One region of the Mitsuaria sp. BK041 genome, then DNA from elsewhere that is predicted to be linked to it. Evidence: predicted binding sites of a transcription regulator. Region 1 holds the regulator's gene; the other holds the start of a gene.
What was found. Region 1 encodes LexA, which represses DNA repair genes until DNA is damaged. Its sites were predicted from a motif close to ACTGTATNNNNATACAGT; they were not measured.
Positions count from the first base shown of each region.

Region 2: the regulator LexA is predicted to act here: its motif matches at 12,417-12,434, upstream of FHT38_RS06860 (ATP-dependent helicase).

Region 1 is NZ_JACHYT010000001.1:1,914,363-1,929,863, reverse strand. Features, by position in the region: gene dapE (succinyl-diaminopimelate desuccinylase) at 1-489, shown strand, start outside; gene prmB (50S ribosomal protein L3 N(5)-glutamine methyltransferase) at 486-1,379, shown strand; gene FHT38_RS08490 (ATP-binding cassette domain-containing protein) at 1,376-3,397, shown strand; gene FHT38_RS08485 (MarR family winged helix-turn-helix transcriptional regulator) at 3,717-4,235, shown strand; gene FHT38_RS08480 (organic hydroperoxide resistance protein) at 4,275-4,709, shown strand; gene FHT38_RS08475 (asparaginase) at 4,848-5,780, opposite strand; gene lexA (transcriptional repressor LexA) at 5,895-6,572, shown strand; gene FHT38_RS08465 (helix-hairpin-helix domain-containing protein) at 6,590-6,895, shown strand; tRNA gene FHT38_RS08460 (tRNA-Asp) at 6,988-7,064, opposite strand; tRNA gene FHT38_RS08455 (tRNA-Glu) at 7,167-7,242, opposite strand; tRNA gene FHT38_RS08450 (tRNA-Ala) at 7,302-7,377, opposite strand; tRNA gene FHT38_RS08445 (tRNA-Asp) at 7,425-7,501, opposite strand; tRNA gene FHT38_RS08440 (tRNA-Glu) at 7,684-7,759, opposite strand; tRNA gene FHT38_RS08435 (tRNA-Ala) at 7,802-7,877, opposite strand; gene gltX (glutamate--tRNA ligase) at 8,023-9,414, opposite strand; gene FHT38_RS08425 (O-succinylhomoserine sulfhydrylase) at 9,411-10,655, opposite strand; gene purF (amidophosphoribosyltransferase) at 10,655-12,166, opposite strand; gene FHT38_RS08415 (CvpA family protein) at 12,227-12,715, opposite strand; gene FHT38_RS08410 (SPOR domain-containing protein) at 12,799-13,785, opposite strand; gene folC (bifunctional tetrahydrofolate synthase/dihydrofolate synthase) at 13,938-15,317, opposite strand; gene accD (acetyl-CoA carboxylase, carboxyltransferase subunit beta) at 15,413-15,501, opposite strand, start outside.
Region 2 is NZ_JACHYT010000001.1:1,554,346-1,569,846, forward strand. Features, by position in the region: gene FHT38_RS06810 (ligase-associated DNA damage response DEXH box helicase) at 1-406, shown strand, start outside; gene pdeM (ligase-associated DNA damage response endonuclease PdeM) at 403-1,086, shown strand; gene FHT38_RS06820 (hypothetical protein) at 1,201-1,437, opposite strand; gene FHT38_RS06825 (hypothetical protein) at 1,592-3,721, shown strand; gene FHT38_RS06830 (MgtC/SapB family protein) at 3,756-4,304, opposite strand; gene FHT38_RS06835 (ABC transporter ATP-binding protein/permease) at 4,301-6,295, opposite strand; gene FHT38_RS06840 (hypothetical protein) at 6,417-6,893, opposite strand; gene FHT38_RS06845 (FAD-dependent oxidoreductase) at 7,115-8,290, opposite strand; gene FHT38_RS06850 (serine hydrolase) at 8,381-9,466, opposite strand; gene FHT38_RS06855 (hypothetical protein) at 9,529-10,095, opposite strand; gene FHT38_RS06860 (ATP-dependent helicase) at 10,312-12,402, opposite strand; gene FHT38_RS06865 (hypothetical protein) at 12,506-13,333, shown strand; gene FHT38_RS06870 (ABC transporter ATP-binding protein) at 13,363-14,430, opposite strand; gene FHT38_RS06875 (carbohydrate ABC transporter permease) at 14,444-15,331, opposite strand; gene FHT38_RS06880 (carbohydrate ABC transporter permease) at 15,357-15,501, opposite strand, start outside.

The DNA of each region.
Region 1 (15,501 bases):
CTCGCGGTGACCGAGTGGGACGGCGGCAACGCCTACTTCCCGCCGACGACCTTCCAGATCTCCAACATCGCCGCCGGCACCGGCGTGGGCAACGTGATCCCCGGCGAGCTGGTGGTGGACTTCAACTTCCGCTTCTCGACCGAATCGACGCCCGACACGCTGCGCCAACGGGTGCACGCGCTGCTCGATCGCCATGGGCTGGAGTACACGCTGGACTGGTCGCTCTCAGGCGAGCCCTTCCTGACGCCGGTGGGCGCGCTGTCGGCCGCGATCAGCGCGGCCATCGAGGCCGAAACCGGCGTCACCACCGAACTCTCCACGACCGGCGGCACCTCGGATGGGCGATTCATCGCCAAGCTGTGCCCCCAGGTGGTGGAATTCGGACCGCTCAATGCGAGCATCCACAAGATCGATGAATACGTGCCGCTGGACCAGATCGCGCCGCTGACGCGCATCTACCGCCGCACGCTGGAGAATTTGCTGCTGTGACGCTGTTGGAATTGATCGAGGCCCAGGCCGCCCGCCTCACCGAGGCGGGCGTTTCATTTGGGCATGGCACCACGAACGCCTTCGACGAGGCCGCCTGGCTGAGCCTGTGGGCGCTGGACCTGCCGCTGGACGCGCTGGACGCGCATGCGGGCGAGCCCGTCGACGACGCGGGCCGCGAGAAGGTGGAGGTCCTGGTCGAGCAGCGCATCGCCACCCGCAAGCCGGCCGCCTACCTGACACGCGAGGCCTGGCTGCAGGGCGTGCCCTTCTACGTCGACGAGCGCGCCATCGTGCCGCGCAGCTTCATCGCGGAGCTGCTCGCCGACGCGACCATCGATGCCTGGCTGTCGGACCAGACCACCCGCGTGCTGGACCTGTGCACCGGCAACGGCAGCCTCGCCGTGCTGGCGGCGATGGCCTGGCCGGAGGTGTCGGTCGACGCGATCGACCTGAGCGCGGACGCGCTCGCGGTCGCGGCGATCAACGTCGAGCGCCATCAACTCGGCGACCGCGTGCGGCTGCTGCAGGGCGACGGCCTGGCGCCGGCGCAGGGCGCGTATGACCTGATCCTCTGCAATCCGCCCTATGTGAACAGCGCGTCGATGGCCGCGCTGCCCGACGAATACCGCGCCGAACCCGAACTCGCGCTGGCCGGCGGGGCCGATGGCATGGACTTCATCCGCCGCCTGCTGGCCGATGCGCCGGCACGGATGAACGAGCATGCGGTGCTGGTCCTGGAGATCGGCAACGAGCGCGCGTTCTTCGAGGCTGCCTTCCCGCAGCTCGAAGCGGCCTGGCTCGAGACCTCGGCCGGCGAGGACCAGGTGCTGCTGTTGACGCGCGAGGCGCTGGTGGCGGCCGGCTTCGGCGCCGAGGGAGCGTCCGCATGATCACCTTGCGCAACGTCGTGCTGCGCCGCGGCACCAAGGTCGTCCTGGACGATGCGAGCGTCGTGCTGCAGCCCGGCGAGAAGGTCGGCCTGGTCGGCCGCAACGGCGCGGGCAAGTCCAGCCTCTTCGCGCTCCTGACCGACCGGCTGCACAGCGACAAGGGCGACGTCGAGATTCCGCGCCACTGGGCGCTGGCCGAGGTCGCCCAGCACATGCCCGAGACCGACATGCCGGCCACCGAGTTCGTGCTCGAGGGCGACATCCGCCTGATGGCCGCCCGCCAGGCGCTGGCCGACGCCGAAGCGGCCGACGACGGCCACGCGATCGCCGATGCCTACGCGCAGCTGATGGACGCCGGCAGCCTCGATGCCCCGGCCCGCGCGCAGGCGCTGCTGATGGGCCTGGGCTTCAAGGGCACGCAGGTCGATGCGCCGGTGAACAGCTTCTCCGGCGGCTGGCGCATGCGGCTGCAGCTGGCGCGCGCGCTGATGTGCCCGTCCGACCTGATGCTGCTGGACGAGCCCACCAACCACCTGGACCTGGACGCCCTGGTCTGGCTGGAAGCCTGGCTGCAGCGCTATGAAGGCACGCTGATCATCATCAGCCACGACCGCGAATTCCTGGACGCGATCACCAAGGTCACGCTCCACCTGGACGATGCGAAGCTGCATCGCTACGGCGGCAACTACACCGCCTTCGAGTCGATGCGCGCCGAGCGCATGCTCCAGCAGCAGCAGGCCTTCGACAAGCAGCAGGAGCGCATGGCGCACCTGCAGAAATTCATCGACCGCTTCAAGGCCAAGGCCTCCAAGGCCAAGCAGGCGCAGAGCCGCGTGAAGGCGCTCGAGCGCATGGAGAAGCTGGCACCCGTGCTCACCGCGTCGGACTTCAGCTTCGAGTTCCGCGAGCCGCTGAACCTGCCCAATCCGATGCTGATGTTCGACACCGTGTCCGTGGGCTACGACACGGACGAGGGCGAGAAGGTCATCGTGCGCGGCATCGACCGCTCCGTGCTGGCGGGCCAGCGCTTCGGCATCCTGGGCGCGAACGGCCAGGGCAAGTCGACCTTCGTGAAGACGGTGGCGCGCATGCAGCGCGCGATGGGCGGCACGATCACCGAGGGCAAGGGCCTGTCGATCGGCTACTTCGCGCAGCAGGAGATGGACGTGCTGCGGCCCGACGAAGGGCCGCTGATGCACATGATCCGGCTGGCCAAGGAGGTCAGCCCGAATGCGCGCGAACAGGAGCTGCGCGACTTCCTGGGCCAGTTCCGCTTCGTCGGCGACATGGTCAACCAGGAGGTTGGCAGTTTGTCCGGCGGCGAGAAGGCGCGGCTGGTGCTGGCGATGCTGGTGTGGCAGCGCCCCAACCTGCTGCTGCTGGACGAACCGACCAACCACCTGGACCTGCAGACGCGCGAGGCGCTGTCGATGGCGCTCAACGAGTTCGAAGGCACCGTCATGCTGGTCAGCCACGACCGCGCGCTGCTGCGCGAGGTCTGCGACGAGTTCTGGCTGGTGGCCGACGGCAAGCTCGCGCCCTTCGATGGCGACCTCGACGATTACCAGCGCTGGCTGCTGGAGCAGTCCAAGGAGGCCGCGAAGCTGGCGAAGGAACAGGCCAAGCAGGCGATTCGCGAGGCCCGGGCCACCGGCAAGGCCGAGGCACCACTCGCCGCGGCCGCACCGGCCCCGGCCGTCGCGCCGCCACCCGCCGCGGCGCCCGCGCCCTCGCCCGTCAAGCGCGAGGACCGCAAGCTCAGCGGCCAGGCCCGTCAGAAGCTCAACGAGCAGACGCGCCCGCTGCGCAAGGAGATGGAGCAGATCGACGCGAAGATGAAGGCCTGGGCGGAGGAACGCGCGGCGCTGGAAGCGCAGCTCTCCAACCCCGGGCAGACGCCCGCACAGATCGCCGACGCGGGCAAGCGGCTGAAGGCCATCAGCGATGAGATCGACGAAGCCGAGATGCGCTGGCTGGAGCTGAGCGAGCAGGTCGACGCCGTTCAATCGGCCGGCTGAGCGCAAAGGCTCAGCGATCTGCGCAGGGCTTTGCCCTCACCCCTCCCTCTCCCGCAACGCGGGAGAGGGTGTTCTCACCGAGACCTTCGAACGGGTGGCCTCGAATGGATGTCGTCGGACGGGTGGGGCTCCTTCGCGTCCCCTTTTTCCGTGCTGGCGGCGCTCGTCCCAGGCACCGATAGTTCGCCTCAACGGCGGACAAAGACCATTTCAATTGCGTGCAATTGAATTGCTCGCTACATTTCATCCCATGCCGAAGACGAACCCTTCCAGCCCCCAGGACGCTGCCGCCGTCAGCACCGCTGGCGGCCAGCCCTCGATGCCCGCCGGCACCGACTGGCTGAAGCTGGACGTTCAGCTCTGCTTCGCGCTGTATTCGACCTCGCTGGCGATGACCAAGCTCTACAAGCCGCTGCTGGCGCCGCTGGGCCTGACCTACCCGCAATACCTCGTGATGCTGGTGCTGTGGGAGACGGAGGGCCTGGGCGTCTCGGAGCTGGGACAGCGTCTGAGCCTGGATTCCGGCACGCTCACACCGCTGCTGAAGCGGCTCGAGGCCAGCGCGCTGATCGAGCGCCAGCGCGCCCGCGGCGACGAGCGCCGCGTCGAGATCCATCTGACCGCCGCTGGCCGCGCACTGCGCGATCAGGCGGTAGGCATTCCCGAGCAACTGGCCTGCGCCAGCGCCTGCGGGCCGGCCGAGCTCGAATCGCTGACACGCCGTCTGCAGGCCTTGCGCACCAAGCTGCTGACCCACCTCGCCGCAGATTCCGCCGCAGATTCCGCCGCCGATCCCGCCGCGCTCACGGAGAGCGACGGCGAGGACGGCAACCCCTGACCCCAAGCGTTCTTTCCCCTCACCACCAAGGAGCCCCACATGGCCATCGAAAAAGCCCTCTACACCGCCACCGCCACCGCCACCGGCGGCCGCTCCGGCACCGCGCAATCGTCCGACGACCGCCTGAAGGTCCAGCTGTCCACGCCCAAGGCGCTGGGCGGCGACGACGGCGCCGGCACCAACCCGGAACAGCTGTTCGCCGCAGGCTATTCCGCCTGCTTCATCGGCGCGATGAAGGCCGTCTCGGCCCGCAACAAGGTCGCCCTGCCAGCCGAAGTCTCGATCACCAGCGAAGTCGGCATCGGCCCCCACGCCAACAAGCCGGGCGCCTTCGGCATCGCCGTGGCGATGAAGATCTCGGTGCCGGGCATGGACCGCGCGCAGCTGGAAAAGCTGGTGGCCGACGCCCACGAGGTCTGCCCCTACTCGAACGCCACCCGCGGCAACGTCGACGTCACGCTGACGATCGTCTAAGCCTTCCGCGGCGCCCGGTCACCACCGGGTCGAGCACAAAGAAAAGCGCCGGTCATGCCGGCGCTTTTTCATTCATGGGTCCAGCCGTCGACGCTTCGCTCCGTCGCGACCGACGAAGCCACTCGCGACGGCTGTGGTTCAGCGTTGCAGCAGGCTGAGCATCAACTCGACACGCGCCGCCCACGGCGACAGCGCGGCGGCGGGCTCATCGCCGGCGCCCACGATGCGTCCCTGCGCGCACCGCGTCGTCCGCCACACCGGCACGCCGGCCTCCTTGAGCGCGCGCACCGGCGCCTCGAGCACCTGATTCACCGTGCCGTTGCCCGTGCACGCCAGCACCAGCCCCTGGAGACCGGCCGCTCGCCAGGCTTCGAGCGACCGCGCATCGGCGCCCGCATGGCTGGCGAGCACCTCCACCCAGGGCCACTGGCTCGCGTCCTCCGGCAACAGCGCCGCGCCGAGCGCCTCGCCCCCCGGCCAATCGCGGAAGCGCCGCACGACGCCCTCCTCCACCACGGCCAGCGGCCCGGCGTCAGGCCCGGCCTCGAAGGCGTCGAGCCGGTAGCTGTGCGTCTTGCGCAGCTCGAGCCCGGACCAGACCTGCCCCGCCACGACGGCGATGACGCCTCGCACGCCTTCGCTCTCGGCAACGGCCACGGCGTCCAGCAGGTTCTGCGGACCATCCGCCTGGATGGCGGTCGCCGGCCGCATCGCGGCGGTCAGCACGACCGGCTTCTCCGGCGCCAGCACGCGCTGCAGCAGATAGGCGGTCTCTTCCAGCGTGTCGGTGCCGTGCGTGATCACCACGCCGCGGACCTCGGGCCGGTCCAGGTGCTCCCGCACCCGCTTCGCCAGCCGCGCCCAGGTGGCGTGATCCATGTCCTTGCTGTCGAGCTGGGCCAGTTGTTCGGCCTCCAGCGACTTCGCCGCGAGCGCCGGGACCGCCTTCACCAGCGACTCCACCGACAGCGAACCCGCCTTGTAGCCGACGTTGTCCGTGGCGCTGCCGGAGGCGCCGGCGATCGTGCCGCCGGTGCCGATGATCACGAGGGTCTGGGGCGCGCTTTGCAATTTGTCGTCTCCTGTATAAAAATCCAGATGCTGGATGGATTCTCAGGCGGCTTTCGAACCCTCGAAGCCGTTTTGCATTCCAACCAGTCCTCCATGGAATAAAGGCCTGTGCTCGTGGATACACCGCCCAAACTCACCGCCCGCCAACAACAGATCTTCGATCTGGTCCGCGACAGCATCGAGAGCACCGGCTCGCCGCCCACGCGCGCCGAGATCGCGCAGCAACTCGGCTTCAAGTCCGCGAACGCCGCCGAGGAACACCTGCAAGCGCTCGCCCGCAAAGGCGTCATCGAACTGGTGGGGGGCACCGCGCGCGGCATCCGCCTGCCGTCGACCGCGCTGCGCCAGGTCAACCGCGCCCGGGAGCACAGCCAGTTCGCCCTGCCGCTGGCCAGCCTGGCGCAGCTGACGCTGCCGCTGGTCGGCCGCGTCGCTGCCGGCGCGCCCATCCTCGCCGAGGAACATGTGGAGCAGCACTATAGCGTCGACCCCTCGATGTTCTCGAAGGCGCCGGACTTCCTGCTGCGCGTGAAAGGCATGAGCATGAAGGACATCGGCATCATGGACGGCGACCTGCTCGCCGTGAAGAAGACCAGCGAAGCGCGCAACGGCCAAGTCGTCGTCGCGCGCCTGGGTGACGAGGTCACCGTGAAGCGCTTCCAACGCCATCCGGATGGCATCCGACTTCTCCCGGAGAACGCCGATTTCGCCCCGATCGAGGTTACGCCGGATGAGCAGTTCGCCATCGAAGGCCTGGCGGTGGGATTGATCCGCTCCGGCGGGTTTCACTGAGCGGGTACGAGTGCCGCATGGCTGCGCGAAAGACGCACACGAAAGCGGCTTCGGCCGCTGAATGCCTCACGCTGCGGCAAATTCCCAACATCGGTCCTGCGATGGTTCGGGATTTTGAATCGATGGGGATTCGGCAGCCCGCGGATCTCATCGGCGCCGATGCATTTGCGCTCTATCAGCGGATTTGCAAACTGACCGGCAAGCGCCACGATCCCTGCGTTCTGGATACCTATATGGCGGCCGTCGATTTCATGAACGGTGCCTCGCCCAGAGATTGGTGGAGTTATACCGCCCAGCGCAAGCGCGAGTATCCGGACCTCTGAATATTCCGTGGGCGTGACCCGCCTTAACCAGAATGAGACCGGAACGGGCAAAGAAAAAACCCTGCCGATTTGTATCGACAGGGTTTCAATATTGGCGGAGTGGACGGGGCTCGAACCCGCGACCCCCGGCGTGACAGGCCGGTATTCTAACCAACTGAACTACCACTCCAGATACGACGCTGTTGAGCGCGTCGATATCATTCGCGAACAAGTTTCGCTGCAAGCCAACGGATCCATTCAGAACCGCGATGCAGCCAAGCCTTGCCAAACTTGGCGTCCCCTAGGGGATTCGAACCCCTGTAATCACCGTGAAAGGGTGGTGTCCTAGGCCTCTAGACGAAGGGGACTGAACCTTCTTGCTGTGACTCGGTCAGTGCGTACCGGCAACCCAGACTCCCAAGGAATCTGGTGGAGGTAAGCGGGATCGAACCGCTGACCTCTTGCATGCCATGCAAGCGCTCTCCCAGCTGAGCTATACCCCCGAATGCTGACGCATCGAATCGGTACGCTGCCCGAGCCTCAACTGTGTTGGCGGAGTGGACGGGGCTCGAACCCGCGACCCCCGGCGTGACAGGCCGGTATTCTAACCAACTGAACTACCACTCCAGATACTCAGAATCTTTCGATTCCTTCGCATCAAACTGGTCTCGCTTTGATTCGATCAATGACTTGATCGCTTCTCTGCGTCGATTTCGTTACTATACCTGATTTTGACAACGCTTAAATCGAGTTCCGAAGAATTTTCGATTTTCACGTTCAATCTCAGTCAGTAACCAAGCTCGAAAACTTGGCGTCCCCTAGGGGATTCGAACCCCTGTAATCACCGTGAAAGGGTGGTGTCCTAGGCCTCTAGACGAAGGGGACTGAACCTTCTTCCTTGAACCGCGCGCCACGCAAACCGAAGTTTGGTGGAGGTAAGCGGGATCGAACCGCTGACCTCTTGCATGCCATGCAAGCGCTCTCCCAGCTGAGCTATACCCCCTTTGGGGATTCGAACCGATTCGATTCAACTACTTTTGAATCTCATCGGGGAGCTCGCGCTCCCCGTTTTGATTCGCCGTCTGCTGCTTCGAAGTTCGTTTCGAACAACGCGCTGTTCAAGCGAGAACGAGAGTATAGAACGAGTTTTAAACGGAACGCAAGCGGTTCAACAAAATTTCTTTGTCGAAGAGTTCCAGCACCGCATCGACCGACGGCGTCTGCGCGCGGCCGCAGGCCAGCACGCGCACCGGGATGGCCAGTTGCGGCATCTTCAGGCCGTGCGCCGCGATCGTTTCCTTGATGGCGGCGCTGATGGAAGCCTTGTCCCAGCTGGCCAGCGCCTCGAGCTTGTCGGCGAACGCGAGCACGGCCGGCTTGACCGCGTCGGTCAAGTGCTGCACGCGGTCGGCCTCGCTGGGCGTCACCGGCGACACGTACATCGCCAGCCAGTCCGCCAACGCGACCGTCGTGCTGCATCGGTCCTTGAACAGGCCGCACATCGCCTCCAGCCGCTGCGGCGCGCTCAGGCCGCGCTTGGCCAGTTGAGCGCTCACCAGTTCCGCCAGACGGGCGTCATCGGCCAGCTTGATGTAATGCGCATTGACCCATTCCAGCTTGGCCGGGTCCCACTGCGCGGGGCTCTTGGAAATGTGACTGCCGTCGAACCACGACACCAGCTGCTCGCGCGAGAACAGCTCGTCGTCGCCGTGGCTCCAGCCCAGGCGCGACAGGTAGTTCAGCATCGCCTCGGGCAGATAACCGTTGTCCTCGTAGGCGGTCACGCTGACTGCGCCGCGGCGCTTGGACAGCTTCAGCCCGTCGTCGCCCAGGATCACCGGGATGTGCCCGAAGGCCGGCAAAGGTGCGCCCAGCGCATTGAACAGGTTGATCTGCCAGGGCGTGTTGTTGATGTGCTCGTCGCCGCGGAAGACATGGGTGATCTTCATGTCCCAATCGTCGACCACCACCGCGAAGTTGTAGGTCGGCACGCCGTCCGGACGCAACAGGATCAGGTCGTCGATCTCGCGGTTGTTGATCGTGATGGTGCCCTTGACCAGGTCGTCCCAGCTGACATCGCCGTCGATCGGATTCTTGAATCGGACCACCGGCGACACGCCGGCCGGGATCACCGGCAGCGTCTTGCCTGGCTCCGGGCGCCAGGTGCCGTCGTAGCGGCGCTTCTCGCCGCGCGCTTCCTGGCCGGCCTTCATCGCGGCCAGCTCTTCGGGCGAGCAGTAACAGCGATAGGCGGTGCCCGCGGCGATCATCTGCTCGATCACCGCGTGGTAGCGCTCCAGGCGCTGCATCTGATAGACCGGGCCCTCGTCGTAGTCGAGGCCCAGCCACTTCATCGACGCCAGGATCTGGTCGACCGAATCCTGCGTCGAACGCGCGACATCGGTGTCCTCGATGCGCAGCACGAATTCGCCGCCGTGGTGACGCGCATAGGCCCACGAGAACAGCGCGGTGCGGGCCGTGCCCAGGTGCAGGAAGCCCGTCGGCGACGGCGCGATGCGGGTGCGGATGGGAGAGGTCATAGCGAGTTCAAACCACGGGCCAGGTCGGCCTTGATGTCTTCGATGTCTTCGAGGCCCACCGCGACGCGGATCAGCCCCTGCGTGATGCCGGCCGCCTGGCGTTGCGGCTCGGTGAGCCGGCCGTGCGAGGTGCTGGCCGGATGGGTGATGGTGGTCTTGGTGTCGCCGAGGTTGGCGGTGATGGAGCAGATGCGTGTCTGGTCGATCACGTGGAAGGCGGCGGCGCGACCACCGTCCTCGGCCGCCCGGGCGCCGCCCTTGACGATGAAGGACACCACCGCCCCGCCCTGCCCGCCTTGCTGGCGCATCGCGAGCTCATGCTGCGGGTGCGACTTCAGGCCCGGGTAATAGACGCGCTCGACGCCGGGATGGGCCTCCAGCCATTCGGCCAGCCGCGCGGCGCTGGCGGTCTGCGCCCTCATGCGCACCGACAGCGTCTCCATGCCCTTGAGCACGACCCAGGCGTTGAACGGCGACAGCGACATGCCCACCGAACGCATCACCGGCGTGAACACCTCGTCCACATGTTTCGACGACGCGCAGATCGCGCCGGCGATCACGCGGCCCTGGCCATCGAGGTACTTGGTGCCGGAGTGGATGATGAAGTCCGCGCCCATCTTCGCCGGCTGCTGCAGCGCGGGGGATGCGAAGCAGTTGTCGACCGCGAGCAGCGCACCGTGGCCGTGCGCGATGTCCGCCAGCGCGGCGACATCGCAGACCTCGGTCAGCGGATTGGTCGGGGTCTCGGCGAACAGCAGCCTGGTGTTGGGCTGCAGCGCGTTCTTCCATTCCGTCAGGTCGGTCTGCGAGACGAAGGTCGTCTGGACGCCGAACTTGCCGAACTCGCCCTGCAGCAGCTTGATCGTCGAGCCGAAGACCGAGCGCGAGCACACGACGTGATCGCCGGCCTTCAGCAGGCCCATCACGAGCAGCATGATCGCGGACATGCCCGAGGACGTCGCGATGCAGGCCTCGGTGCCCTCCAGCGCCGCGAGCCGGCGCTCCATCATCATCACCGTCGGGTTGGAGAAGCGGCTGTAGACGAAGGCCTCCTCCTCGTTGGCGAAGCGGCGCGCGGCGGTGGCCGCGTCCGGATGCACGAAGGAGCTGGTCAGGTACAGCGCCTCGGAGTTCTCGCCCCAGGGCGACGGCGGCAGGCCCTCGCGGACAGCGAGCGTGTCCAGGCGCGCGTCGGCCGGCAGGTCCACGCGCGGGATGCCCCCTTGCTTTTCGTTGGCCATCATTGGTCTCCGCCGCTCTGCAGCGCGAGGCGGCTGCGCGCCGGCAGGTCCTCCTCCTCGGGCTGCGACTTGCGCTGCGCCTGCAGCGTCGCGAAGTCCTCGGCCGACACGTCGCCGGTGATGTACTGGCCGTCGAAGCAGGAGGCCTCGAAGCCGTTCAGACCCGGACGCAGCTGGGCGACGACGCGCTTCATCGCGTCGACATCCTGGTAGATCAGCGCGTCGGCGCCGATGAACTGGCGGATCTCCTCGATCGAGCGGCCATGAGCGATCAGTTCCTCCTTCGTCGGCATGTCGATGCCGTAGACGTTGGGGAAGCGCACCGGTGGCGCGGCCGAGGCCAGGTAGACCTTGTTGGCGCCGGCCTCGCGGGCCATCTGGACGATCTCCTTGGAGGTCGTGCCGCGCACGATGGAATCGTCGACCAGCAGCACGTTGCGGCCCTTGAACTCCAGGCCGATCGCATTCAGCTTCTGGCGCACCGACTTCTTGCGCGTGGACTGGCCCGGCATGATGAAGGTCCGGCCGACGTAGCGGTTCTTGACGAAGCCCTCGCGGTACGGCTTGCCGATGCGGTGCGCCAGCTGCATCGCCGACGGGCGGCTCGATTCCGGGATCGGGATGACGACGTCGATCTCGCTGGGCGGGATCGTCGAGATCAGGCGCTGGGCCAGCGTCTCGCCCATGTTCAGGCGCGCCTGGTAGACCGAGATGCCGTCCATCACCGAGTCCGGGCGCGCCAGGTAGACGAACTCGAACATGCAGGGGTTCAGCGTCGGGTGCTCGGCGCACTGCTGCGTGTGAATGGTGCCGCTGGTGTCGATGAACAGGGCCTCGCCGGGCGCGAGGTCGCGCGTCAGCGTGTGACCGGTGCCCTCGAGCGCGACGCTCTCGCTGGCCACCATCACCTCGCCGTCGCCCGACTGGCCGAAGCACAGCGGCCGGATGCCATAGGGATCGCGGAAGGCGAGCAGGCCATGGCCGGCGATCAGCGCGATCACGCCGTAGGAGCCCTTGATGCGCTTGTGCACCGTGCCCACGGCCTTGAAGATCTGCGCCGGCGTCAGCGGCAGGTCGCGGCCGGCCATCTCCAGCTCGTGCGCCAGCACGTTGATCAGCACCTCGGTGTCGCTCTCGGTGTTGATGTGGCGGCGATCGACCTCGAACAGCTCGTCCTTCAGCGCATGCGCGTTGGTCAGGTTGCCGTTGTGGACCAGCACGATGCCGTAGGGCGCGTTGACGTAGAACGGCTGGGCCTCTTCCTCGGAGTAGGCATTGCCGGCGGTCGGGTAGCGGACCTGGCCCAGGCCCACGTTGCCGGGCAGCGCGCGCATGTTGCGGGTGCGGAAGACGTCGCGCACCATGCCGCGCGCCTTGTGCATGAAGCACTTGTGGCCCTGCATCGTGACGATGCCGGCCGCGTCCTGGCCGCGGTGCTGCAGCAGCAGCAGCGCGTCATAGATCAGCTGGTTGACCGGCGCCTTGGAAATCACACCGACGATGCCGCACATGGGAGGTCCTTCAAAGCTCTGGAAACGGGAGGAAAGCGAAGACCCGGGCGCTCGTGACGCTCAGGCCGGAATGTAGTCGTGCAGCGCCGCCGGCAACAGCGGCCGCAGCTGCGTCAGCGCCGCCTGCAGCCAGGGCGCGGCCTGCGATTCGGTCCAGGCTTGCGAGCGCACCGCCGGTGTCATGCCGACGATGACGGTGGCCAGGAGCGCCAGCAGCACCGCGCGCAGCACGCCGAAGGCCGCGCCGCCGAGCCGGTCGATCACGCCCAGCGGCGTCGCGTGAATCAGCGCCCGGACCAGCTTCGCGCCCAGGCCCCACACCAGCAGGACGAGGATGAAGCCCAGCACCAGTCCCAGCGCATGGATCAGCGCCGGGCCGACCTTCTCCGGCGGGATGAAGCGCTCGATGAACGGGGCGACGAAGGGCGACGCCAGGTAGGCCACGCCCCAGCCGGCGATCGTCATCAGCTCGAACACCAGGCCGCGCCAGGCGCCCAGCAGCACCGAGATCGCCAGCAGGCTCAGCAGCGCGATGTCGACCCAGTTCATCGCGGTGCTCCGCGACGGGCAACTGGCGATCGGGGCGCGAAGCGTTCATGGCCGGGCATCGTCCTGGTCTCCGTGCCGGCCCGTCAGAGCGTCAGCACGGCCGAGGAGAGACCACCGCCGCGCACCTTCGCCGCGACCTTGTCCGCCTCGTCCCGCGAATTGAACGGCCCCACCCGCACGCGGATGCGCTTGCCGTCGGCGGTCTCGACCGCCTGCGTGTAGGTCTTCAACCCGAGCCGCTCGACCTTGGCGCGCACGTCCTGGGCGGCCTTGCCGTCGGCGTAGGCACCCACCTGGACGATGAAGCGCCCGCCGCCGGCGGCGGCATCGGGCTTGCGGTCCGACGCGGACCGGCCTTCCAGCAAGGCCTGCGCGCGGGCGGCGTCGGCCGACCGGGTGTCGGGCTTCGATTCGGGCTTGGCTTCGGGCTTGCGCTCCGGCTTGGCCTCGGGCTTCGGCTCGGGCTTGCGCTCCGGCTTGCTGCTTTCGGGCTTGCTGCTTTCAGGCTTGGACTCGGCCCGCGTGTCGGGTCTGGACTCCGGCTTGGGCTCGACGCGCGCCGGGCGTGCCGATTCGGCCATCGTGGCGCGTTCGTCGGGCTGCGTCGCCATGCGCGTCGGCGGCATCGCCTGCGCGACCTGCTGCTCCGGCGTCGCGGTCTGGGGCGGCGGCACCGCGCGGTCGGCGGCGGCCTGCTCGGCGGACTCGGTGATGATGCCGCGACCGGCATCGCCATCGGCGGCCGGGGGACGCGCGGTCTGGGCGGTCGGCGCCGGGATGTTCAGCGGCGCGGCGCCGTCCTTGCGCGGGATGTCGATCGGCAGGTCCACCGGGATGGGGCGGGGCTGGGTCTCGAACAGCAGCGGGAACACGATCACCGCCACCCCCACCAGCACCGCCGCACCGATCAGGCGCCGCCGGGCCCGCAGGCGCAGTTGCTGGACGTCGTCCACCGCCTCGGCGCCACCGCGGGCACGGCCACGGCCACCGTCGCCGGCGCGCCCCCGCTCGGCACCGCGGTCGCCGGCCTCATTCGCTTCGCCGCGCTTCAGGAAGGAAAGAAATCCCATGTACTCGGAAGACCTGGTTGGTGCCGCGCCGCCCCGGAGCGGAAAGTGGTCCTGGCGCATCTGCGGACAGGGCCGCCGACTTCAATCGCGACAGATTCGAATGCAGCGTTGCGATGCGTTCAACGCGCGGTTGGCGCGGCATGGGCGGTCCCTCAGGGCGCGGCTTCCGGCTGGACGCCGCCGCCCAATCTCGGGATGCCGTGCTTGAGGATGCCGCCCACGGTGAAGAACGAACCAAAGACCAAAATTCTATCAGCGGGGTCCGCCTCGGCCGCCGCGGCGGCCAGCGCCGAGGCGGGGTCCGGATGCAGAGAACTGCCCACTTCCTTCGGCGTCTGCAGCGCGCCGGCGGCGCGGGCCTCGTCGAAGCGCTGCTGGAGCGCCTGGGCGGTCGCCGCACGGGCGATCGGCAGGTCGCAGAAGTGCCAGTGGTCGATCAGCGGCGAGATCCGCGCCAGGATGTTGGCCAGGTCCTTGTCGGCCATCGCGCCGAACACCGCGCGGGTGCGCGGGTAGAAGCCCATCTGGTCCAGGTTCTGCGCCAGCGCCGCCACCGCGTGCGGGTTGTGCGCCACGTCCAGCACCAGCATCGGCGAGCCCGGGATCACCTGGAAGCGCCCCGGCAGCTCCACCAGCGCCAGGCCGGCGCGTACCGCCTGGGCGGAGATCGGCAGCCGCTCGTACAGCGCCTCGAACACGGCCAGCACGCCGGAGGCATTCAGCAGCTGGTTCACGCCACGCAGCGCCGGATACGACATGCCGCTGTAGCGGCGCGAGCGCCCCGCCCACTGCCACTGCTGCCGGTCGCCCGAATAGGTGAAATCGTGGCCCAGCTGACGCAGGTCGGCCCCGATCGAGGCCGCATGCGCGGCGATCGAGGCGGGCGGCATCGGGTCGGAGACGATCACCGGCTTGCCCGGGCGCATGATGTGCGCCTTCTCGCGGCCGACCGATTCGCGGTCCGGGCCCAGGTATTCGGTGTGGTCCAGGTCGATGCTGGTGATGACGCTGCAGTCGGCATCGATCGCGTTGACCGCGTCCAGCCGCCCGCCCAGGCCGACCTCCAGGATCACCAGGTCCAGCGGCTCCGCGGCCAGGCGGTGCAGGATCGCGAGCGTCGTGAACTCGAAATAGGTCAGGGTCAGCTCGCCGCGCGCGCGCTCGACGGCCTCGAAATGCGGCAGCAGCGACGCGGCATCCACCGGCGCCCCGCCGACGCGGCAGCGCTCCTGGAAGTGCACCAGGTGCGGCTTGATGTAGAGGCCGACGCGGTAGCCGGCCTGCAGCGCGATGCTCTCCAGCATCGCGCAGGTCGAGCCCTTGCCGTTGGTGCCGGCGACCATGACGACGGGCGTGTCCGCGCCGAAGCGCAGGCCCAGCCGGTCGCGCACCTCGGCGACCCGGGCCAGCGTCATGTCGATCTCCTTGGGATGCAGCCGCTCGCAGCGCGACAGCCACGCCTCCAGCACCGGCTGGGCGTCGCCGCCCGGGGCCAGTTGCGGGATCGACAGGTCGTTCGGGGAAGAAGTCATCGGAATGTCCAAGGCTCAAATGAAGACGGCCAGACCGGGAGGGGTCTGGCCGTGCTGAGGACCGGAACCGCCGCGGGCGGTTCGGCGGCGCGCCGTCAGGCGACCGCGTCGGCGCTCTGGCGCTGCAGGATGGCCAGGTTGCGGGCCACGACCTCGCGCAGCTTGCGGCGGTCCACGATCATGT
Region 2 (15,501 bases), 360 kb from region 1:
GCTGGCGCAGGCCGAGCGCGAGCTGCTGACGCAGGAGCTCGACGTGCGCCGCCTGGCCGAGGCGCTGGGCCGGATGGCGGGGCAGACCCTGCAGGTGCATGCGCTGCGCAAGCCCACGCCGCTGGCGTTTCCGCTGATGGTCGAGCGCTTCCGCGAGAAGCTCAGCAACGAGTCGCTGGGGGATCGCATCGCGCGGATGGTCTCGGAGCTCGAGCGCAGCGCCGGCGGGGAGGCGGTCGGCACCGCGCGCGAGCCGGCCGAGCGCGCGTTGGCGGTGTTCGCGAAGCAGGATTCGCCGCAGTTCGCGATCGCGACGGTGCAGGAGTCGCTCGCGCTGGAAGCTCGCGGCGAGGCGCCGCCGGCGCGTCGGCGGCCGCGCGGCGAGCGCGCGAGGCGAGGGCGATGACGCCGGACATCGATGCGCCGGCGGGGGCGCTCGCGACCACGCTGGCCGGCGAGCGCGTCTGGCTGCTGCCCGAGCGCGCGCTCTGGTGGCCGGCGGCGCGCACCGTCTTCGTCGCCGACGTGCATCTGGGCAAGGCCGCGAGCTTTCGCGCGCTCGGCCAGCCGGTGCCCGCGGGCACCACGCGCGACAACCTCGATCGGCTGAGCACGCTGGTCGACGGCGTGCGGGCCGCCCGGCTGGTGGTGCTGGGCGACTTCCTTCACGCGGCGGCCGCGCGGCAGGCCGGGGTGCTGGATCCGGCGCACCGCTGGCGCGAACGCCATGCGGGGCTCGACTGCCTGCTGATCCGCGGCAACCACGACAGCCATGCGGGGGATCCGCCGGCGACGCTGCGATTCGAGCTCGCGGATGAGCCGCATCGCCTCGGGCCCTTCGCGGCCTGTCATCACCCGCGGCGGGTGGCGCAGGCCTATGTGCTCGCGGGTCACCTGCATCCCGCGATGACGCTGCATGGCCGCGCGCATGAACGTCAGCGGCTGCCGTGCTTCTGCGAGGTGGAGGGGCTCATGATCCTGCCGGCGTTCGGCGCGTTCACCGGGACCACCGTGGAGGGGCTGCCGCCTGGGGCCAGGTGTCATGCCGTCGGGGGGGGCGCGGTGTGGGCCGACCCTCACCCCTGACCCTCTCCCGCAAGCGGGAGAGGGAGCCTTCAGCGGCGCGGCGCGCGCGAGGCGGATGACGCCCGGGGTGGCGAGGGGGTGATGAGGGGGTGATGAGGCAGGCGACGTGGCGTGTCAGGGCTGGAAGCCGCCGACGTCGGTGTGGAAGTCGCCGATCTCGGTCCATTCCTGCAGGTTGGCTGGCACGGCGAAACGCTCGGCCAGCGCTTTCGCGGCTTCCTCCGCCGTCGCGAAGGAATCCCCCCACGGCATGCTGTCGTGCTTCACCCGCCAACGCCGTGACAGCCGCGGCTTGATCGTGAATGTGCCCTCCAGACTCTGGAAGACGTATGAGACGGTATCGAGGTCCATGCTGAGCTCCGGAGCGCCTCCGACCCGGCGACCCTAACCCACCGGGCGGCAACTGTCATTCCCGAGTCGCGGATGCGGGGGACGGTCCGGCACTCGCACGGGCGCAGGGCGGCGTGCCGGCGGCGGCATGTCGCTTGCCGCATCCTGCGCACCCATGACACACCCCTGGCGATTCTTCCGGGCGGGCGGCGCCGATCAGGCACGCATCGATACCGCCGACGACCTCCTCCATCTCCGTGACCTCGACCAGAAGCGCTGGGTCGCGCTGGCCTGTCCCACGCGCGGCCTCGAATTCGACGAACGCACCCTCGACCTGATCGATCTCGATCGCGATGGCCGCATCCGCGCGCCGGAGCTGATCGCCGCCTGCGAATGGGTCGGCGCGCGGCTCAAGGACTGGCAGCCGCTGCTGCGCGGCGAATCGCGGCTGGCGGCGGCGTCGCTGTCCGACACCGAGGAGGGACGGGCGCTCGCCGAGGAACTGCAACGTACGCTGGCGCTGGCGGGACAGGCCGCACCGGCCGAGCGGTCCGACATCGGCCTGGACGAGATCCGCGAGCGCCAGTCGCACCTCGTCGCGGAGCGGCACAACGGCGACGGCATCGTGCCGGTCGCGGCCTTCGAGGACCCGACCGACCGCGCGCTGGCGCAGGCCGTCGCCGACGCGCTGGGCGCGGTCGCCGATGCCGGCGGCGAGCCCGGGATCGACGAGACGCGCATCCAGGCCTTCTTCGACCAGGCCGCCGCGGTGCAGGCCTGGCATGCCGAGGGCGAGGCTGACTGCGCCGGTCGACGCGCCGCGGCCATGGCGGTGCAGGCGGTCCACGACAAGGTGGAGGACTTCTTCGCCCGCTGCCGGCTGGCGAGCTACGACGCCAGCGTCGCCGCGACGCTCAACGCCACCGAACCCGAGCAGCTCAAGCAGCATGCGGCCGGCCTGCTGTCGCTGGAGTCGGGACCGCTGAAGCAGCTGCCGGCGGCGCCGGTCGCGGCGGGCGCGGCGCTGCCGCTCGACGCGCGCGCGAATCCCGCCTGGCGCGCGGCGCTGGCGGCCTTGCGCGAGCAGGCGGTGCGGCCCTTGCTCGGACGCGATGCCGACGAACTCGTCGAAGCGGACTGGCGCGCGCTGAAGGAGCAGGTCCAGGCCTGCCGCGAATGGCTCAAGCGCCAGCCCACCGGGCCGGTGGCCGCGCTCGGCGTGGAGGTGCTGAGCGCGCTGGCGGGCGCTCAGCCGGAGGCGGCCCGCGCCCGGCTGCTGGCGCAGGTGGTGGAGGACCGCGCGGCCGCGCCCCGGCACGCGGCGCTCAACGACCTCGAGAAGCTGCTGCTGCTCCAGCGCGATCTGCTGCGGCTGGCGCGCAACTTCGTCTCCTTCGAGGACTTCTACGAAGGGCGCGGCGCGGTCTTCCAGGCCGGCACGCTGTTCATCGACGGTCGCGCTTGCGAGCTCGCCGTGGAGGTCGTGGATCCCGCCCGGCACGCGCCCATCGCGGGCCTGGCCAAGGCCTACCTCGCGTACTGCGAGTGCGTGCGGCTCAACCAGAAACGCACCATCGTCGCGGTGGTCAGCGCGGGCGACGTCGACTTCCTCTTCGTCGGCCGCAACGGGCTGTTCTACGACCGCGAGGGCCACGACTGGGACGCGCGCATCGTCAAGGTGATCGAGAACCCGATCAGCGTCGGCCAGGCCTTCCTGTCGCCCTACAAGAAGCTGGTGCGGCTGGTCGAGGAGCAGGTGGCCAAGCGCGCCGCCGCCAGCGATTCGACGCAGCAGGGGCGCCTGGGCCAGTGGGCCGGGCGCATCGCCACGGTGGACCAGCCCGCGGCCGCGCCGGCGACGACTGGCGCGGCGGGCGTTCCGCCGGCCGGACTGCCGGCCGGGCTGCCGGTGCCGGGGCGGCGGGTGGACGTCGGCACCGTCGCCGCGATCGGGGTCGCGCTGGGCAGCATCAGCACGGTGATCGTCGGCATCTTCGGCCGCTTCGTCGACCTGGGCTGGTGGATCCCGCTCGCGGTGCTGGGCATCGTGCTGTCCATTTCGGGGCCGAGCATGCTGATCGCCTGGCTCAAGCTGCGCCAGCGCAGCCTCGGGCCCATCCTGGATGCCAGCGGCTGGGCCATCAACAACCGCATGAAGCTGAGCACGCGCCTGGGCGGCTCGCTGACGAAGCGGCCGCAGCCGGTGCCGCACGCGGTGAAGCTGCCGGAGATGCGGCGCACCGCGCGCGACGAGGGGGCGCCAGCGGGCGCGCCGGCGGCAGCGGTGTCGGAACCCTCGCTGTAGCGCCAGCCGCCGCGTCCCCGGTCCGTGGCGACGATCAGTCGTCACGCGGCGACGCTCGCCGGTCGTCGCCGCGCGCGTCTTCGCGACGCCCACCGTCATCGCGGGGATACGGCCGGGTGAACAGCGGCAGCACGGCCAGGATCAGCAGCGCCAGCAGCATGCTGAACACCGCGGTGGCCTCGCGCCCGAGGCCGCAGGCGATGCCGATGGCGGCCGTCATCCAGATGCTGGCGGCGGTGGTCAGGCCGTGGACCTGTTCCTCGTCCTTGAGCTTGAGGATGGCTCCCGCGCCCAGGAAACCGATGCCCGCGATGACGCCTTGCAGCACGCGGCTCATGTCGGGCATCGGCATGCCTCCCTGTTGCGGCACCAGCACGAACAGCGCCGCGCCCAGCGAGACCAGCATGTGCGTGCGGATGCCCGCGGCCTTGCCGTGGTGCTCGCGCTCGTAGCCGAGGATGCCGCCCAGCAGCGCCGCCAGCAGCAGCCGCACGGCGATGCGGGTGATCTGCGCGGCATCGGGCAGGTCCGAGAACTCGGACCGCAGCGTGTCGACGATCTCGGTCCAGGTGTCGGCGCTCATGGCGGCTCCTTGGCGCACGGCGCCGAGGCGGGCCGCGTCGCGGTCACGGCGTCCGACGCGGGCGCGGCGACCGGGACGGCGGCCGGGGCGCTCCGGGCGGCCTGCGCGGCGGCGGCCTCGGCTTCGGCTTCAGCGGCATCGAAGTCGTAGCCCTCGGCCGCGTGCAGCTGCCAGGCGCCGCCGCCGGTCAGGCGCAGCACGTGCGTGTGATGCCGCAGCACGCCGTGGCGGTGGGCGATGCTGACCAGCGTGACACCGTCGCGGCACAACCGCTCGTAGAGGCGGCGCTCGTTGCCGCTGTCCAGCGCGCTGGTCGCCTCGTCGAGGATCACCATCCGCGGCCGGCGCACCAGCACGCGCGCGAAGGCGAGCCGCTGCTGCTCGCCCATGGACAGCAGCTTGTCCCAGTCCTGCGTGGCGTCCAGGCCGCCGACGCGCTCGGCGAGCTCCGGCAGGCCGACCTCGTCGAGGATCGCGCGCAGCGCCTCGTCGTCCAGCTCGGTCGCCGTGTCGGGATAGATCATCTGGCTGCGCAGCGTGCCCGGCTGCAGGTAGGGGCGCTGCGGCAGGAAGAAGACCTCCTCCAGCGGCGGATGCTCGATGGTGCCCTCGCCGCAGCGCCACAGGCCGGCGATCGCGCGCAGCAGCGAGCTCTTGCCGCAGCCGCTGACGCCGGTGATCAGCAGGCTCTCACCGGGCTGCAGCGCGACGTTGAGCTTCTCGACCAGCAGCCGGTCGAAGTGCGGCGTGTACAGCGTCAGGTCGCGCAGCGCGAGCTGGTCCGCGTGGCTCGTCACGATGCGTTCGCGCTGGCGCTCCGCCCGGGGCTTGCGCTGATGCATCACGTCCGACAGCGCATGCAGCCGGTCGATGCCCGCGACGAAGCGGCTCAGGCTCTCGAAGTTGTCGACGATCAGGGACACCGCCGTCAGCACCGCCGCGAAGGCGCCGGCGGCCTGGACGGCGGCGCCCACCTCCAGGTCGCCCGACAGCACGCGCTCGGCCAGGATCACGCTGGGCACGACCAGCGTCAGCTGGCTGAAGCCGCGCTGGAAGAGGTTGAGCGAGCGCTGCTTGCGGATCAGCTTCCAGTAGTTCTGGTAGACGGACTCGAAGCGGCCTTCGATGTGGGCGCGCTCCTGCGGCTCGCCGCGGTAGAAGGCGATGGATTCGGCGTTCTCGCGCAGCCGCATCAGGCCGAAGCGGAAGTCGGCCTCGCGGCGCAGCTGCCAGAAGTTCAGCTGGATCAGCGGCGAGCCGAAGACATACAGCGCCAGGAAGGTGCCCACCGTCGCGTACACCGCCAGGAAGGCCACCAGCACCTTGGACAGCGACCACAGCACCGCGCAGAAGGCCACCAGCTGCATCGCCGAGCCCAGCATCAGCAGCAGGAAGTGGGTGGAGCGGCCGGTGAAGGTGTTGATGTCCTCGGAGATGCGCTGGTCGGGGTTGTCGATGTCGCCGGCGGCGCCGGTGCCGATCTCGTAGTACTTGCGACCGTCGAGGTAGCCGTCGAGGAAACGGCCGGTGAGCCAGCGGCGCCAGTGGTTGGAGAAGGCGTCCCGCATGTAGTAGTAGAAGGCGTACACCGGCACGGCGAAGGCCAGGACGATGAGGCTGTCGCGCACCGCGGTCCAGAAGCGGGAGTGGTTGCGTTCGGCCAGGGCCGAGGTCAGCTCGCCGGTCTTGGCGTTGAGCAGCACGGCGAGCTGGGTCTCGCACAGCATCAGCACGATCAGGAGCAGCAGCAGTCCCCAGGCGGCCTTGCGCTGGTCGCCGAGCCAGTAGGGCTTGGCGATCTGCAGGAACTGGCGCCAGGCGGCCGCGGAGAGACGCGGGGGCCGACGGCGCCGGCGCTTGGGCGCCGCCGTGGTGGAGGGCGCGGGAGCGGTCGTCGCGGAGGCGGTCGCCGCGGAAGGTGAACGGGCGCTCGAAGCACCCGGAGGGCCGGACGGCGGCAGGTCCGTCGCGGGAGTGGAGGGAGACGCCATGAGGTCGGAACCCGGTCTGCCGAGATGGTTAGACGGTAGCTCCGACGGGTCATGGGGCGGGTAGGACGAAGCCTACTGGCGGTGACGGAGGAGGGCGCGTGGCGTCGGGCCGCGGGCGGGCTCACGAGAGCATCCGGGAGACGATGATCGCCAAGCCCGAGGAGCTGGCCGCCGAGCCGGCGAACCACTTCAGCAGGCGCGCGTCCGACGCGAGCCCGGCGTTGTTGACGCGCTCGTTCAGCGTGTTGAAGCGCTCGCAGAGCGGAGCCACCGCCGCGGTCACGCAGGAGTGGACCGTGCTGACGATCTCGGCACGCAGCTCCTGGAGGCTCTGCTGTGTTTCCCTGCGGAAGGCGTCGAGTTGCTGCTGCGACTCCCTGCGGAAGGTGTCGAGCTGCTGCTGCGAATCCTTGCGGAACGTGTCGAGTTGCTGCTGCGACTCCCTGCGGAAGGTGTCGAGTTGCTGCTGCGAATCCTTGCGCAGCGCATCCACCTGGTCGCGCGACTCGATGCGCACGGCGTCGATCGAGGTCTTGAGCTCACGGACGTCGCCGCGCAGTTCGTGGATGTGGACCGAATGCTCATCCAGACGATGCATGAGCAGCGGGAAATCAGGCTGCCAAGAGGGCTGTGGCTTGGCGGTCGGATGGGGAGAGCGGTGATGCATGCGCGGGTTCCTGTTGAGAGGGGAGGAACCAGCGATGCTAGGTTGGCGTCGGCACAGCCCGGTGTGGCGGCGAGGTCAAAGGTCCGAGGTCCTTGATCGACCTCAACGCATCACGTCACGAACGCGTTTCATGGGAACGTCCGCGACGCGGCTCAGACGAACAGAGCGGCCAAGCGCGCGACGGCGGCCTCGCTCATCGCGCGATCAATGCTGCGGTCCGGGTTGTTGAAGTCGTGCTCGCCCTGGGCCTGGACCAGCAGGCCGTCACGCCGCGGCACGACCATCAGGTTGTGCCCGCGCCAGGCGACCATGTAGTCCACCTCCGGTTGCGGCACCAGCCGCGCGATCTGGCCGCGCACCGGGATCAGCGTGTCATCGCGGAACAGCGCCCGCGCGCCGTAGCCGGTGCAGTTGACGATCGTGCGCTCGGGCAGGCCGGCCAGATCGCGCGCGTCGTTGAAGTCCCGGGTGACGATCTCGCCGCCTTCGCGGAAGAAGTCTTCCATCAGCAGCCGCTGGTAGGGGCGGATGTTGAAGGTCATCTGGGTGAAGCGGCGCGCATGCGGCACCGAGAACGGGTGCTGCGCCGGGCTCAGCGGCGCGGAGCGCGGATGCAGGTCGGGGATGAGGTCCAGCAGCTCGGGATAGTCGGGCTCGGCCGGGCCGCCATGGCCGCCCTGTCCGGCGGGCAGCGGTTGGTCGAAGGGCAGGTCGGACAGCACATAGCCGTCGCGCCATTCGACCGGCGCGCCGGGCAACCCGAGTTGGTCCTGCCAGGCCCGGAAACTGTGGCGGGCCATGCGTTCCCACATCGCGTTGAAGGCCGGCGTCGCATGCTCGGCCGTGACCACGCGCGAGTCGGGCGACCACATGCCGGTAGCGAAGGTGGAGGCCACCTCGGGCGGACGCTCGCGGCAGTAGATGCGCACCCGCAGTCCGGCGCGCTGCGCGACGCGCGCGGTGGTCAGGCCCACCGCACCGCAGCCGATCACGGCGATGCGCCGCTCCCCGGTGCGGCGGATCAGCGGCAGCGCGCCCAGCGTCGCCGAGCCCCAGGAGAGCGACCAGCCCGCCCCGCCGTGGCCGTAATGGTGGATGACGGTCTTGCCGTGCAGTCGCTGCGCCTCGATGCGCGGCCCCTGGGCCCGGAACGGGCGGGTGCAGACGGTGATGTCGACGATGCGGTCCGCCGACACCCGCATGCGCGCGGGCCTTGGCGGCTCGGCGAAGGGCAGGCGATCGGCGGGCGGTGGCGCGTCCGCTTGCGCGGCGAGCGGCCATGCGGCGGCCCAGGCGCTGGCGGCGCCGAGCCAGTGGCGGCGATTCATGGGAACTCCTTGTATCGCCGGTCCCAGCCGGCGGAGGCGATCGAATGCGGCGGTGAACGACTGGCCAGCGTCCGCAGGGACGCGGCCTCGTCAGACCGCGGCGATCTTGGCGAGCGACTTGCGGATCGCGGCGGCGTCGCGCAGGCGCTGCGCGGAGCCGTCCGCGTCGAGCAGCACGACGGTGATGGTCTGGCCGCCGCTCTTCATGCGCATCGCCAGGCAGCGGCCGGCTTCTTCGGTGTAGCCGGTCTTGGACAGGCGGATGTCCCAGCCCTTGGCGCCGACCAGGTGGTTGGTGTTGCGCAGCTCGCGCGGCCGGCCGTTGACCTCGACCTCGCTGGACTTGTCGCTGCTGATGCGCGCGATCGCCGGGTAGCGGGCCGCGGCGGCGGCGATGCGGGCGACCTCGGCGGCCGTCGAGGTGTTGTGGGGCGACAGTCCGGTCGGATCGGCCAGCGCCGTGTGCGACAGGCCCAGCGCCCGGATCTTGGCGGCGACCGCCGCCTCGTAGGCCGGCAGCCCGCCGGGGAAGTGGCGCGCCAGCGCCGAAGCCGCGCGGTTCTCGGACGAGATCAGCGCCAGCTCCAGTGCCGCCTCCCGGCTCATGGTCGCGCCCACGCGCACCCGCGAGCGGCTGTGCTTGAGGCGGTCGACGTCGGCGTCGTCGATGCGGATCTCCTCGTTCATGTCCTGCTTGGCGTCCAGCACCACCATGGCCGTCATCAGCTTGGTCAGCGAGGCGATGGGCACGACGGTGTCGGCATCCTTGGCCATCAGCACGCGGCCGCTGTCGTCGATCACCAGCATGTGGCGGGCGTTGACCGGCAGCTTCATCAGCGGTTCGTCGACCGGCGTGGCGGGCGACACCGGAGCCGCGGCGGTCTGCGGTGCCTGGCCGGCCGACGGCGCCGAGGCCGTCGGTGCCGGCACCGCGGGCGTCACGACGCCGGTCGGTCCGATTGCGGCCGAGGTGGGCGCGGTCGTGGGGACGACGACCTCGGGGTCGTCGCTGGCGGCCTGCACGATCAGACTGCCGCAGGTCAGGGCCAGGGCCGGCAGCGCGAGGCGCCAGTTGGTGTGGGCGAGGGTGCGGAGGACGGTGTGGCGGATCGACACGGCGGTGGACGGCAGGCGTGACAGGCGGGCGGGGCCGGGGAGGGCGTCGGGGTCAGGCATTGACCGGCGGGAAGTTTAAGTGCTGCGCGCCGGGCGTCCATCGGCGCCTGCCGTAACGTGCGTTACGCGTGCGCCGCGCCTTTTGTCCTGCGACGGACCAGCCGCTCGCGGGCGCCCAGAAGGTCCCGCCAGTAGAAGCGCTCCAGGAACGAAAGCCAGAGGCGTTGAAGCCAGGCCCGTCGGCGCCTGTGCTTGAACATCGCGCTGGAGGGCACCATGAATGGAGATCGATGCAGGCCAGCATACCGTCGGAGGGTGTCCGGCTCGATCAAGGTCTTCAGGACCTCGTCGATGCGCAGCACCTGGCTGCTGACGGCCCGGTGCAGATGGCTGACGCCGAGGAACGCATCGGCGGCGTGCCAGAGTTCGCGTCCCTGCTCGTCGTACATCGCGAGCACATGGCGCTTGAGCCAGACGTCGGTGCCCAGGTCCGGATGCAGCCGGTGCTGCTCCTCCTCGAAAAGCAGGAAACGTGCGCCCTTGTGGACCACCTCGAACTGGCTGGGACTGGCCACGGCTCCGGGGGCAGGCTGGATGGGCGACTGCACGAGGCGCCAGTCCAAGGCCCGGGCGGCGGTGAGGTCGTGCAGCGTGGCGACAAGGGCCAATGAGAGATCTTCCATTCGCATGGTCATGTCCAGTTCACGTGTTGATGTCCTGTATCCATGACGGGATCAGGCTGGGTGGGCACGCGGTCGAAAAGACCGCGGCTGCGGCGGCGAGGGGGTACGGCATGCCACCATGCTAGGAGCACGTCGGCAGGGCGACGTCGAGCCAGTGGCCTGCGCGCGACGTCGCCGACGGGGGCGCACCGATGAGGGATTGCAACCCCCACGAGGAGGAACTCAGTCCCAGACCTTGCGCAGCCTCGCCGCGACGTCCATCGCGGGCTTGACCAGCTCCGGCAGCGCCGCCTGCGTCTGGTTGGCCGGCCCCAGCTTGTCGAAGTGGCGCACCACCTTGCCGGGCAGGAAGCGCGACACGCTCGCGTAGAGGTGGCGGTCGCCGTGCCGCGTCTGCTGCGTGACGTAGAAGCGCTGCGGCACCATCACCGCCAGGTGCTCCTTCGCCCGCGTCATCGCGACGTACAGCAGCCGCCGTTCCTCCTCGATCTGCGCCTGCGCCCCCGTGCTCAGGTCCGACGGCAGGCAGCCGTCCACGCAGTTCAGCAGGTAGACCGCATTCCATTCCTGCCCCTTGGCCGAGTGGATGGTCGACAGGATCAGGTAGTCCTCGTCCTTCAGCGGGACGCCGGATTCGTCGCTGCTCGCCTCGGGCGGGTCCAGCGTCAACTCGGTCAGGAAGCGCTCCCGCGAGCCGTAGCCCTGCGCGATGCGCGCGACCTGCTCCAGGTCGGCCAGGCGCACCGGCGCGTCGTCGTGCAGCCGCTCCAGGTGGGGCGCGTACCACTCCACCACCGACTCCAGGTCCATCGGCCACTGCGGATCGCCGATGAGCCCGGCCAGCAGATCGCGCAGCGCCGACCATGACGCGGCCGCGGCGCGGGGCGGCTCGAATGCGCGCAGCACCTGCACCGGGTCCGCCGCGGGCGACATCGCGTCGATCAGCCGACGCGCGCTCGCCGGCCCGAAGCCGGGCAGCAGTTGCGCGACGCGGAATCCCGCCAGCCGACCGCGCGGGTTCTCGGCCCAGCGCAGCACGCTCAGCACGTCCTTCACATGCGTGCTCTCCAGGAATTTCAGGCCGCCGAACTTGACGAACGGGATGTTGCGCCGCGTCAGCTCCAGCTCCAGCGGCGCGGCGTGGCTCGAGGTCCGGAACAGCACCGCCTGGCGCTTCAGCCGCAGGCCCTGCTCGCGGCGCTCGAGCACCTTGTCGGCGACCCATTGGGCCTGGCGCGCCTCGTCGTCGACCGTCACCAGCTGCGGCCGCTCGGTCGAGGCCTTGTCGGTCCACAGCCGCTTCTCGTGCCGCTCGCGGGCCATCGCGATGACCGCGTTGGACGCGTCCAGGATCGGCTGCGTGGAGCGGTAGTTGCGCTCCAGCGCGATCACCCGCGCGGGCGGGTCGAACTGGACCGGGAACTCGAGGATGTTGCGCACCTCGGCCGCGCGGAACGAGTAGATCGCCTGCGCGTCGTCGCCCACCACCGTCAGGTGCTCGCCGCGCGGCTTGAGCCGGCGCAGGATCGTCGCCTGCAGCCGGTTGGTGTCCTGGTACTCGTCGACCAGCACATGCTGGAAGCGCTCCCCGAGCTCGGCGGCCAGGCCGTCGTCGCTCATCAGCTCGGCCCAGTAGAGCAGCAGGTCGTCGTAGTCCAGCAGCTGCTGGCGCTGCTTGTCCTCGACGTAGGCCTTGAACAGGCGCTTGAGCCCGTCATGCACCGGGAAGCACCAGGGGAAGTGGTCCTGCAGCACCTGGTCCAGCCGTGCCTCGCTGTTGACGACGCGCGAATAGATCGTCAGGCAGGTGGCCTTGAGCGGGAAACGCTCGGTGGTCTCGGCCAGGCCGAGGGTCTGGCGCTGCAGGCCCATCAGGTCCTCGGCGTCGGCGCGGTCGAGGATGGTGAAGTTGGGCGCGAGGCCGATGCGATGGGCGTATTCGCGCAGCAGGCGCGCGCCCACGCTGTGGAAGGTGCCGGCCCAGGGGAAGCGCGGCGGCGCCTGCGTGGCGCCCAGGCCGAGCGCGCGATGCAGCACGCGGCCGGCGCGGCGTTCCATCTCGCCGGCGGCGCGGCGGGAGAAGGTCAGCAGCAGCAGGCGCTGCGGGTCCGCGCCCGACTGGATCAGGCGCGCGACGCGCGCCGCCAGCGTCTTGGTCTTGCCCGAGCCGGCACCGGCGATCACCAGCAGCGGGCCGTGCCCGGGAACGCCGTGTTCATCGAGGCCGTGCTCGACCGCCGAGCGCTGCTCGGGATTCAGGTCGGCGAAGACGTCGGCCGCGCGGGGCGGGGCGTCGGCAAGGGCGGCACACATGGGGCGGCATCATAGCTGTATGCAAAAACAGTGAATGGCCGGGGCCACGTGGTCCCGGGGGTACGCGCATTGCCCGAGCGGAGCAAACTCCCCGCCTACTGCCATGCATCAAGTGCTTGTCCTCCTCGCCGCCCTGGCCATGCCCCTCGTGGCCTGGGCCACGCAGCGCGGCGTCTTCGGCCCCGACAACGGCACGATCTCGGATCGTTATCCGACCCTGCTCGTCGCCGACGGCTACGCCTTCTCCATCTGGGGCGTGATCTTCCTGCTCGACCTCGTCGCCGCGGCCTGGCTGCTGCGCGGCCGGCCGGTGCCCGACCGGGAAGGGCATCGCGATTCCCATCGCTGCCACTGGCTGGTGGTCGCCGGCTTCGCGCTCACCGCGAGCTGGATGATCGTGTTCTCCCGGCAATGGTTCTGGCTGGCGCTGGCCATCATCTGGCTGGCGCTGATCAGCCTGCTGTGGGCGCTGATGCTGCTGGCGCGGGCGGTGCCGCGCGGCGCGCCCTCATGGCTCGCGGTGCTGCCGCTGGCGCTGCATGCCGGATGGCTGTCGCTGGCGGCGTTCCTGAACACCGCGCAGGTGATCGTCGCGCAGCAGTTGCTGCCCACCGTCGATCAACTGCCGTGGACGCTGGTGCTGTGGGCGCTCGCCGCCTTGCTGCTGCTGGTGGCGAATGCGCGGTTGCATGCGCCCGGCACCGGACCCGCGGCGCTGGCCTTCGCCGCGGCGGCGGTCTGGGGCCTGGTCGGGGTCTACCTGAAGCAGCGGGCCTCGCCGATGACGGGGGCGGACACTTCCGCCTGGGTCGCGCTGGGGCTCGCCGCGGCGCTGGTGGCGCAGACGGTCTGGCTGCGCCTGCGGCCGCCGGGTCCGAACAGCCCGAGCCGCTCCAGCGACCCGAACGCCCGGACGACCGGAGCGGCTTGAACGGCTGAACGGCCGGCCCGCCGGACCGATCACGCCAGACGGCGCTCGTCCTTCGCGTCGAACAGGTGCGCCGACTCCGCCGTCCATTGCAGCCGCACCGCGTCACCGACATTGAGGTGGGGATTGCCCGCCACGCGGGCGGTCATCGGGCCGGTCGGGGTGTCGACCAGCAGGTAGGTCTCCGGGCCGGTGGGCTCGCTCATCTTCAGCACGCCGGGCAGGCCGCCATCGTTGCCGTCGGCGAGCCGGATGTGTTCCGGGCGCACGCCGTAGAGCACCTCGCCGGTGGCGCCGATCGCCGCCTGCTGCGCCGCGTTCACCGGCATGGCCTGGCCGCTGGCCGCCAGGCCGGCGGCGCCGCGCTGCGCGCTGACGAAGTTCATCGTCGGCGAGCCGATGAACTCGGCCACGAAGCGGTTGGCCGGCCGCGTGTAGATCTCCTCCGGCGTGCCGAACTGCTGCACCAGGCCGTCGCGCATCACCGCGATGCGGTCGCCCAGCGTCATCGCCTCGACCTGGTCGTGGGTGACGTAGACGGTGGTGGTCTTCGTGCGCTGGTGCAGCAGCTTGATCTCGGCCCGCATCTCGATGCGCAGCTTGGCGTCCAGGTTGGACAGCGGCTCGTCGAACAGGAAGAGCTTGGGATCGCGCGCCAGCGCCCGGCCCATCGCCACGCGTTGGCGCTGGCCGCCGGACAGCTGCCCCGGCTTGCGGTCCAGCAGGTGGCCGATCTGCAGCATCTTGGCCACGCGCTGCACCGTCTCGTCGCGCTGCGCCTTGGGCACCTTGCGCATCTCCAGGCCGAAGGCGATGTTCTGCGCGACGTTCATGTTGGGATAGAGCGCGTAGCTCTGGAACACCATCGCGATGTCGCGGTCCTTGCTCGGCGCGTAGGTGACGTCGCGGTCGCCGATGTGGATCGAGCCCGAGGTCGGATGCTCCAGCCCGGCGATCATCGCCAGCAGCGTGGACTTGCCGCAGCCCGAGGGGCCGACCAGGATCAGGAATTCGCCGGCCTCGATCGACAGATCGATGCCCTTGAGGATGTCGGCCGAGCCGTAGCTCTTGCGGACCTGAGAAATGGCGAGCGCGCCCATGCGTTGACTCCTCTTAACCCTTGACGGCGCCGGCGGTGAGCCCGCGCACGAAATACTTGCCCGCGACGATGTAGACCACGAGCGTCGGCAGCGCGGCGATCAACGCCGCGGCCATGTCCACGTTGTATTCCTTGACCGAGCTGGACGTGTTGGCCAGGTTGTTCAGCCCGACCGTGATCGGCTTGCTGTCCGCGCCGGAGAACACCACCCCGTACAGGAAGTCGTTCCAGATCGAGGTGAACTGCCAGATCAGCGTCACCACGAGGATGGGCGTGGACAGCGGCACGACGATGCGCCAGAAGATCTGCCAGAACGAGGCGCCGTCCAGCGTCGCCGCCTTGATCAGCTCGTCGGGCAGGCCGGCGTAGTAGTTGCGGAAGAACAGCGTGGTCGAGGGCATGCCGGCCAGGATGTGGACCAGGATCAGGCCCCACACGGAGCTCGCGATGCCCAAGGCGCCCAGCACCTGGCTCATCGGCAGCAGCACCACCTGCATCGGCATGAACACGCCGAACAGCAGCAGCCCGAACAGCAGCTCGCTGCCGCGGAAGCGCCACTTGGTGAGCACGTAGCCATTGATCGCGCCGAGCGCCGTCGAGATCAGCACGGCCGGCACCACCATCAGCACCGAGTTCATGAAGAAGGGCTTGAGCCCGCCGCAGTCGGTGCCGGTGCAGGCGCTGTGCCAGGCCTTGGACCAGGCGTCCAGCGAGGGGCTCAGCGGCACCGAGAGCAGCGTGCCGCTCCGCACCTCGTCCATGCTCTTGAGCGAGGTGCTGACCATCACGTACAGCGGCAGCAGGAAGAAGAAGGCGAAGACCAGCAGCACGGCCCACAGCAGCAGGCGCTGCGCGGTCAGGTGCCGGGATCCGGCCGGGGAGGGGGAAAGGGTGTGGCTCATGTCGCGTCGCTCGTCCCGTGCGGGATCACTGCTTCGAGCGGAGCTCGGAATAGAGGTAGGGAACGACGATGGCCGCGATCGTGGCCAGCATCACCGTGGCGCTGGCCGCGCCCAGGCCGATCTGGCCGCGCGAGAAGGCCATCGTGTACATGAAGGTCGCCGGCAGGTCG